One region of the Paenarthrobacter sp. NEAU-H11 genome, then DNA from elsewhere that is predicted to be linked to it. Evidence: riboswitches for the same ligand, from Rfam matches in the RefSeq annotation. Region 1 holds a riboswitch; the other holds the start of a gene.
The links. Region 1 has a riboswitch for cyclic di-AMP ahead of ACQ3DC_RS18010 (hypothetical protein). Riboswitches for the same ligand answer to the same signal wherever they lie in the genome.

Region 1 (4,406 bases):
TGGCTGACATTACTGAGCAGGACGTGGCGGCCCATCGTCCTGGTGGGCGGCGCTGCCCTCGTTTCCACAACTGCAACCACCCTCGGCAAGCGACTGGTCGGCAGGACCCGCCCGGACCATTCGGAGGCGGTGCCCCCCTATGAAACCACACCGTCCTTCCCCAGCGGACACACGCTGAACACAACAGTGGTGATAGGCGTCCTGGTCTATCTGATGTGCCTCCAGTTCCAAATCCTGTGGGCTAGGATCGCCGCGATAACGGCCGGAGCCATCTTCATCATCGCCATGGGCCTGAGCAGGGTTTTCCTGGGACACCATTGGTTGACCGATGTGATGGCCGGCTGGTTCCTTGGCCTTGCGTGGGTGTCCATGGTGATCCTCGCCCACCGGCTGTTCCACCTGATACGCCGCCGCGAGCACGCGGGCCCTGCGCCCACGTTTGAACACCCCGTCCTCCGCGAGGACCACACCGGGGAGCCGGAGGCCAGCGGCGAACGGCCGGGGAGGGGGCCGGCGGCCGGGTGATAGTTTTGACCAATGCGCACTCTCGTTGTGGACCACCCGCTGGTCGCCCATAAGCTCACTGTCCTCCGCGACAAAAACACTCCGTCCCCGGTCTTCCGGCAGCTGACGGAGGAGCTGGTGACGCTCCTCGCCTACGAGGCAACGCGCGAGGTCCGCACCGAGCCCGTCACCATCGAAACGCCCGTCAGCACCACCGTGGGCACGGCGTTCACCAAGCCCACCCCGCTGGTGGTGCCCATCCTGCGCGCGGGCCTTGGAATGCTCGAGGGCATGACCAAGCTCGTCCCCACAGCTGAAGTGGGCTTCCTCGGCATGGCCCGTGACGAGGAAACCCTGGACATCATCACGTACGCCGAGCGCCTGCCTGAGGACCTTACCGACCGGCAGATCTTCGTTCTGGACCCCATGCTGGCCACCGGCGGGACGCTGCGCGAAGCCATCAAGTTCCTGTTCAAGCGCGGCGCCTCTGATGTCACCTGCATCTGCCTGCTTGCCGCTCCGGAGGGACTGGCGAAGCTGGAGGAAGAACTCTCCGGCGCCAACGTCACCATCGTGCTGGCCTCCATCGACGAAAGGCTCAACGAGAAGTCCTACATCGTTCCCGGCCTCGGCGACGCAGGCGACCGGCTGTACGGCATCGCAGGCTAAGGACATCGCAGGCTAAAGCCAGGCCTTTCCTGTTCCCGGCCGCAGGGCTAGCCTGTGCGGATGGACTGGAAACTGGAACTGGTGTTTGTCCCTGTGTCCGACGTGGACCGGGCCAAGGATTTCTACGTCAACAAGGTGGGGTTCAATGCCGATTTCGATCAGCGGCCCACGGAATCCATCCGCTTTGTCCAGCTGACCCCTCCCGGCTCAGCCTGCTCCATCTGCATCGGGGAAGGGCTCACGGACGCGCCTCCGGGTACCGGCTCCAACCTCCAGCTCGTGGTCAGCGACATCCAGGCTGCCTACGAGCACCTGAAGGGCAACGGGGTGGACGTGAGCGAAGTGGACGTACAGGACTGGGGCCATTTTGTGTACTTCGCTGATCCGGACGGGAACCGGTGGGCCGTCCAGTACATCCCCGGCCGGGACGCGGGGGAGCAGCAGAAGTAGGTTACTGCATCCCGCCTAGTACCAGTTGTTCGACAAGTGGAAGTTCAGTGCACCACACGGCGACTGGTAGCGCTCCTGGATGTAGTTCAGGCCCCAGTTAATCTGCGTGCGGTAGTTGGTGAGGTAGTCGGCTCCGGCGCTGGCCATCTTCTCAGCCGGCAGGGACTGGACGATGCCGTAGGCGCCGCTGCTCGGGTTGGTGGCCGTGGTGGTCCAGTCCGATTCCTTGGTCCAGAGGGTCTGCAGGCACTGCATCTGGTCCGGAGCCCAGCCATAGGAAGCCAGCTGGCCTGCGGCGTACGCCTGGGCGCCTGCGGGATCATTAACCGCGACGACGGGTGCGGGCTCGGGTGCCGGGGCCGGAGCGGGTTCCGGCGCCGGAGCCGGTGCGGGCTCGGCAACGGGAGCAGGTTCGGCTGCCTGCGGGACAACGTTGATCTGCTCGGCTGCGGGCTCAGGCGCAGGGTTGGCCCGGATTTCGCTCTGCTCCATGCTCAGCTTGGAATGGGACTCCGAAGCCTGCGCCCCGGTGGCTGCCACGCGGGCACCCGTGTCGGTGGCCTGGCCCGCAGCGCCAACTCCAACAAGGAGGGCGCAGGATGCTGCCAGCAGTCCGGCGCGCCGGCCGACGGAGGGGAATTTGCCTGCTGCACGCGTGGAGCGTGCATCCGTGCCTGAATTCGGGCGTGGTTTTACAAGGAACTTGGACATAATAGATCGCCTCTCACACCTGCGGAGTTAGCTGTCGGGTTCGGATGAGGGCATCCGGCCGCACGGAAAAAACACGTGCAGGCTTAACCCCAAGGGCAGTCAGTGCCCGGGACGGTGGGTCCCCCGCCTCTGCCGTTGTTCAAGAGGAATCCGGGAAGTGGCAGAGCTTGGCGTCAACCCGGGATATGCGGCCCGAACGGGGACCGCACCCATTCGACGGTACAGGAGTTCAGCGCATAAGTCACATTTTGGTAACGGAGGTCACGATGACGGCGCGCCGCCTTGTGCCATTCCCCGCATGAGGGGTAGCCGCAGGGCGAACTGCGTGCGGCCGGGTTGCGACGTCACCGTTACCCGTCCGCCGTGGGCCTCAACAATGGACTCGACGATGGACAAGCCCAAACCGCTGGTTCCTTCAGCGGCGGACGCGCCGGGCGCGCTGGTCCCCGCACGTGCCGCGTCTGCGCGGGCAAACCGGGCGAAGACCTGGTCCACGAACTCCGGCGGTATGCCGCCGCCGTCGTCCGTTACGGTCACCACTGCGGCGCCCTCCGGCGTTTTCTCCACCCCCGTTACCACCGTGGTTCCCGGAGGGGTGTGCTTGCGGGCGTTGGAGAGCAGGTTCATCAGCACCTGCCGCAGCTGGGACGGATCCCCGTTCACCACCACCGGCTCGTCGGGGAGCTCCAGCCGCCAGGTGTGCCCTGGCGCCATGACCTTCTCATCGCTGACGCCTTCCACCACCAGCTGGGTCAGGTCCACCTCGGCAAGCTTCAGCGGCTGGCCCTCGTCGAGCCGCGCGAGCAGTAGGAGATCCTCCACCAAAGCGGTCATCCGTTCCGACTGGCTTTGCACCCGTGCCAGCGACTTCTCCCCGTCCGGAGTGAAGTTTTCCGTCATTCTCATCAGTTCGGTGTAGCCGCGGATGGCGGTCAGCGGCGTGCGCAGCTCATGGGAGGCGTCAGCCACGAACTGCCGGACCTTGGTCTCGCTCTTCTGCCGCGCCTGCAGCGCATTCGCAACGTTGTCCAGCATGAGGTTCAGCGCGTGCCCCACGCTGCCCACCTCAGTTCCAGGGTTGGAGTTCGACGGCGGGACGCGAACGGCAAGTGCCACCTCGCCGGCGTCCAGGGGCAGCTGCGAAACCCGGGTGGCCACCTCGGAGAGCTGTTCAAGGGGCTTCATGGTGCGGCGGATCAGGACCGTGCCCACCAGCCCGATCAGGAGCAACCCGCCCAGCGAGACGAACACGAAGGTCCACACCAGGGACGTCAGCGTGCTCTCCTTGGCGGCCAGGGGGAGCCCTGTGACCAGGACGTCACCGAAACTGGTCTTGACCGCAATCAGCCGGTAGTCACCGTTTGAGAGCGTGCGGTCAACGGGCCGGGCATCGGTGGCCAGTGCGAGCAGGACCTGCTTGTCCTCGGAGGACAGCGCAGAGCGCGTAGTGTCCGGGGCCAGGAAGCCGGCGCTGTTGACCTGGCCGTTGAGGATGCGGGCGTTCAGTGTTCCCACGCTTTGTCCGCGGGAATCCAGGGGGTCCCTGCCGTTGAAGCCGCCGGAGGGAGGCCGGCCGGGATCGTTGGAGCGGGCTGCGGCCTGGCTCAGCTGCTCGTCCAGCTGGCGGGTGAGGAAGGAGTCCATCGAGGCGTAGCTGGCTACGCCCACCGCACCGCAGATGGCGATCAACAGCGCCATGGCCAGCAGGATAAGGCGTGTGCGCAAGTGCCAGGTGGCGGGTTTGAGCCAGCGCCGGGGCTGCGGCTCCGCGGTGTGCACGGAGGTCATGGCGCGCCTACTCCGCCGGCTTGATGACGTACCCGGCGCCCCGCACGGTGTGGATCATGGGCGGGTGCACGGCGTCCACTTTCTTGCGCAGGTAGGAGATGTAGAGTTCCACGATGTTTGCCTGCCCGCCGAAGTCGTAGTTCCACACCCGGTCCAGGATCTGGGCCTTGCTGATGACGCGCTTTGGGTTCTCCATGAGGTAGCGCAGCAGCTCGAACTGGGTGGCCGTCAGCTGGAGCTCCTCGCCCGCGCGGGTCACCTCCCGGGTGTCGACGTTGAGCACA
Region 2 (4,406 bases), on a different contig from region 1:
AGACCCGAGGACGAGCAGGAGCCGGATCAGGTGCCGGCCCAGGAGCCGGAACAGGGCCCGGAATCCGGGGAGGAAAAGCCCGGGGACGGTGGACAGCCCGGCGACGAAGCAAGGACTTCCTGACCACACACGAACGGCGCCGTCCGGGATGATCCCGGGCGGCGCCGTCGTACGTTAAGGCTGCCGGCCTACTTGCGCAGTTCGCCCACCACGTAGTCGATGCTCGCCAGCAGGGCAGAGACGTCGGACGGCTCGATGGCCACAAACGTGGCGATGCGCAGCTGGTTGCGGCCCAGCTTCCGGTACGGCTCGGTGTCCACGATGCCGTTGGCCCGCAGGACCTTGGCCACCACGGTCGCGTCCACTGAATCGTCGAAGTCAATCGTGGCGATTACGTTGGAGCGCTCGTCCGGGTTGGCGACGAACGGCGTGGCGAATTCGGAGGACTCCGCCCAGCTGTAGATGCGTCCGGCAGAATCTGCAGTCCGCGCCGAAGCGAAGTCAAGCCCGCCGTTCGCGTTCAGCCACTGCACCTGGGCGTCCAGGGTCACCAGGGTGGACAGCGACGGCGTGTTGTAGGTCTGGTTCAGGCGGGAGTTGTCAATGGCCGTCTGGAGGTCCAGGAAGTCCGGGATCCAGCGGCTGGTGGACTTGATCCGGGCCGCGCGCTCCAGTGCAGCCGGCGAGAACAGGCCAAGCCACAGCCCGCCGTCGGAGGCAAAGTTTTTCTGCGGGGCGAAGTAGTAGACGTCGCTCTCCGCCACGTCGACGTCCAGGCCGCCGGCTGCCGACGTCGCGTCAATAAGGACCAGTGAGCCCTCATCCGCGCCTGCCACGCGCTTCACGGGGGCGGACACGCCAGTGGACGTCTCGTTCTGCGGCCAGGCATAGGCATCAACGCCCGCCTCAGCCTGCGCAGCAGGGCGGGTTCCCGGCTCGGATTTGACGATGGAGGAGGCATCCAGGAAAGGAGCCTTGTTGGTGGCTGCCGCGAATTTCGAGCCGAATTCACCGAATGAGAGGTGCTGCGCTTTCTTCTCCACCAGGCCGAAGCTGGCGACGTCCCAGAACGCCGTGGAACCGCCCACGCCCAGCACCACCTCATAGCCTTCCGGGGCACGGAAGAACTGGCTCAGGCCTTCGCGTACGGACCCCACCAGGTTCTTGACCGGTGCCTGCCGGTGGGACGTTCCCAGGATGGTCTTCGATGCGGCGGACAAGGCATCGATCTGCTCCTGCCGGACTTTGGAGGGACCGGCGCCGAACCGCCCGTCCTTGGGCAGGAGGTCGGCGGGAATAGTGATGCTGGTTTCGCTCACAGGTGCTCCAATTTCGGCGTGGACGGGGTGTTGGTCCGGACGGATGTGGGTGCCAGGCAGTCGCGGCGACTGTGACTCGGGCCCTCCCTCATTCTGCCTGAACAGCTGTTTCAGCGGGAACCGGGGCCGTCATAGTCCAGACATTGAGACAGGGCCCCTGCCCGCGCCGTCAACTATTCGGACAAACTCAAAATAGGCTAAGCTTTCCAACGGACCACGCTGCATGTGAAGGCGGTACGGTGGGACAACGCAAGGTACTGCGCTCGAGGAGCTGAGCTGGATGACGGATCTGATCGACACTACGGAGATGTACCTTCGGACCATCTTGGAGCTTGAGGAAGAAAACATCGTTGCCCTCCGGGCCCGGATCGCGGAGCGGCTGCGCCACTCCGGGCCCACTGTGTCGCAGACCATCGGCAGGATGGAACGGGACGGCCTGGTGGTTGTCTCCGGAGATCGGCACCTTGAACTCACGGAGGTGGGCCGGAAGCGCGCCACCGAAGTCATGCGGAAGCACAGGTTGGCGGAGCGGCTCCTGGCCGATGTCATCGGGCTGGACTGGGCCTACGTCCATGACGAAGCCTGCCGCTGGGAGCACGTCATGAGCGAACGGGTGGAACGGCGCATTTACGAAATGCTGAACCATCCCACTGAGTCCCCGTATGGCAATCCCATCCCGGGATTGGCGGCCCTCGGGGGCGAGGCGCAGGCCGCTGCGGACGCGGCGGTCAGCCTGCTTGAGGCCATGAAGACCTACGGCCCGACGTCTGAGGTGACAGTCAGCCGCCTGGCAGAGCCGATCCAGGTGGAACCCGAGTTGTTGGTCCAGCTTGATGAAGGCGGAATCCGGCCCGGTGCCTCGGTCTCGCTGGAGCGGGTGGGGGAGTACATTTCGGTCCGCGTCCCGGGCATCGAAGGGGCCCTGGAGCTGCCGCCGGAAGTCGCGGCGCACGTCTTCGTGGCCGTACGCTAGGGACCGCTGGAGGCCTCCCGGCTACCCCAACGGGTGCCGGTTACGCAAAGATAACGGAATTGTTACTTTGGGACTTTTGCCCCTATAGTTAAACCCAAGCGTTGATACTAAAGCGTTACCTGATCTGGAGCCGAGCTCTGCCAGCGGATCAGGTGCACGAGTCATTACTGGCAGAGGCGGGGGAACCACAAACGGCAGCCGGGGGACTGCCTTGGGGTGAAGTCCGTCAGCAGCAAGCCTCTTCCAGTGAAGGATCCTCCGTGGATACCTCTGTGCCGAAGCTTGCTTACGGCGGACCGGGTCTTTGAACTCTCTGACCCGAATCCGACAGCTAACTTCGCAGGCTTTCCAGAGAGGAACCCTTCTTGTCCATGCAGACCCCCAGGGGACGCCGCCGCGCAGCGGTGCCCGCTTCGACGCCGCGGGTTGTTGAAGTCATCACCACGGAACGCCCCCGCGATCCCCACCGTGATGCGCGCCGCCGTCGTGGTCCCTTCCGCCAAGTCACCGAGTTCGCTGCTGCGAGCGGAATCGGCCAGAAGGCCGGAATCGCACTCGCAGCCACAGGCCTGGTGCTGACCGTGACGGTGCCGGCCACCAGCCCCGTGATGGCCACCGACGCTCCCGGTGTTACTCCGATGGCAGCCTCAGCCGTCACGCCGCAGCCGCAGATCTCAGCCGAGGCCGGTGCCCAGATCGATTTCAGCCGTTCCGCCGTGGTCACCCAGGCGGATCCGGACGGCAAGCTCAAGCAGCTTCTCAGTGCCCAGTCCGCCGGCTCGGTGTCACGTGCTGCCTCGGCAGGAAGCCTCGGCGCTCCACTGGCCACGCTGACCACAGCGTCCCCCTTCGGCTACCGCGTCAGCCCGATCACCGGTGGCTCAGGCGACTTCCACCGCGGCCAGGACTATGTGGCCCAGTGCGGTACGTCGGTCTTCGCTGCCGCCACCGGTACCGTGACCTTCGTGGGCTGGCACCAGTTCGGCGGCGGAAACCGCGTTGTGGTGGACCACGGCAACGGCCTGGAAACCACGTACAACCACCTCTCCTCCTTCAGCGTGAGGGAGGGGCAGACCGTCTCGCGCGGGGACGTAATTGCCCTTAGCGGGACCACGGGCGCCTCCACGGGCTGCCACCTCCACTTCGAGGTGCAGGTCAACGGCGAAGTGGTCGATCCGACTGGCTGGCTGTAGTCAAGTGACGGTGAACTATCAGATGATCGTGACTTGCCGTGACCTGAATGTGACATTCACTCAAAACTGCTGTACCGTCTAACTCGCGTCAACTTTTCCGAAGTTGACGCTCTTGTGCGGATTGCCTAACTCTGCCACCGCTCAAGGTCCGTTCGCATTTCATCGTCTGGCAGGGGCGGGGGAACCAATTTTGGTCTTGGCTTTGGCTAAGACCTTGGGGTTAAGTCGCAAAACTTCCTTGGAAGCAGCGCGGCCGGGTGACTCCCATCCGAATCCGACAGCTCACCTCGCAGGCATTGGGAGAGGCTACCTTCGTGTCTTCACGCAATAATTCTGCGCGCCACCGTGCGCAAACGGTTCGTACCAACCCCTTGGACACTATGTCCAAGGCTGTTAGTGCCAATGCCGGGACAGTAGGTCGCCAGGCTGCCGTTATCGCCGCAGCTTCCGGTCTTATCCTCAGCATGGGCCTGCCCGCCAACGCAGCGGACACCACCGCTGGTGTTTCCGCTTCCACCGAGTCCGGCTCCGCGCAGGCTGCCCTGGCAGTCACCGCAGCCCCCACGGCCACCGTGTCGTTCGAGCGGCCCGTGGTCAAGACCACTGCCGCCCCGAAGCCGGAGCGGGTGCGCCCACAGTCCACCGCCACGGAAACGGGCGCAGCGTCGAGTTCGGAGTCTGCAGCGGACAAGCTGGCCAAGACTGTCTCTTCCGCTTCCACCTCAGGCATTGCTGCCATCGCCTACACGGGCATTGGCAGCCCCTACGTCTGGGGCGGCACCAGCCCGGTCACCGGATGGGACTGCTCCGGCTTCACCCAGTGGGTTTACGCCCAGGCCGGCATCAGCATCCCCCGCGTCAACGCCTGGACTGCCATGACCCCCACCTCCACCCCGCAGCCCGGCGACCTGGTCATGCAGA

Region 2: another riboswitch for cyclic di-AMP. It lies ahead of ACQ3DC_RS09355 (M23 family metallopeptidase); the one in region 1 lies ahead of ACQ3DC_RS18010 (hypothetical protein).

Annotation. Positions count from the first base shown of each region.
Region 1 is NZ_JBNZGA010000017.1:80,883-85,288, reverse strand. It holds gene ACQ3DC_RS18025 (phosphatase PAP2 family protein) at 1-525, shown strand, start outside; gene upp (uracil phosphoribosyltransferase) at 538-1,173, shown strand; gene ACQ3DC_RS18015 (glyoxalase superfamily protein) at 1,234-1,623, shown strand; gene ACQ3DC_RS18010 (hypothetical protein) at 1,639-2,334, opposite strand; cyclic di-AMP (ydaO/yuaA leader) riboswitch at 2,340-2,500, opposite strand; gene ACQ3DC_RS18005 (HAMP domain-containing sensor histidine kinase) at 2,596-4,122, opposite strand; gene ACQ3DC_RS18000 (response regulator transcription factor) at 4,130-4,406, opposite strand, start outside.
Region 2 is NZ_JBNZGA010000006.1:25,771-30,176, forward strand. It holds gene ACQ3DC_RS09340 (DUF3027 domain-containing protein) at 1-123, shown strand, start outside; gene serC (phosphoserine transaminase) at 189-1,319, opposite strand; gene ACQ3DC_RS09350 (metal-dependent transcriptional regulator) at 1,600-2,292, shown strand; cyclic di-AMP (ydaO/yuaA leader) riboswitch at 2,436-2,653, shown strand; gene ACQ3DC_RS09355 (M23 family metallopeptidase) at 2,664-3,485, shown strand; cyclic di-AMP (ydaO/yuaA leader) riboswitch at 3,614-3,795, shown strand; gene ACQ3DC_RS09360 (C40 family peptidase) at 3,866-4,406, shown strand, end outside.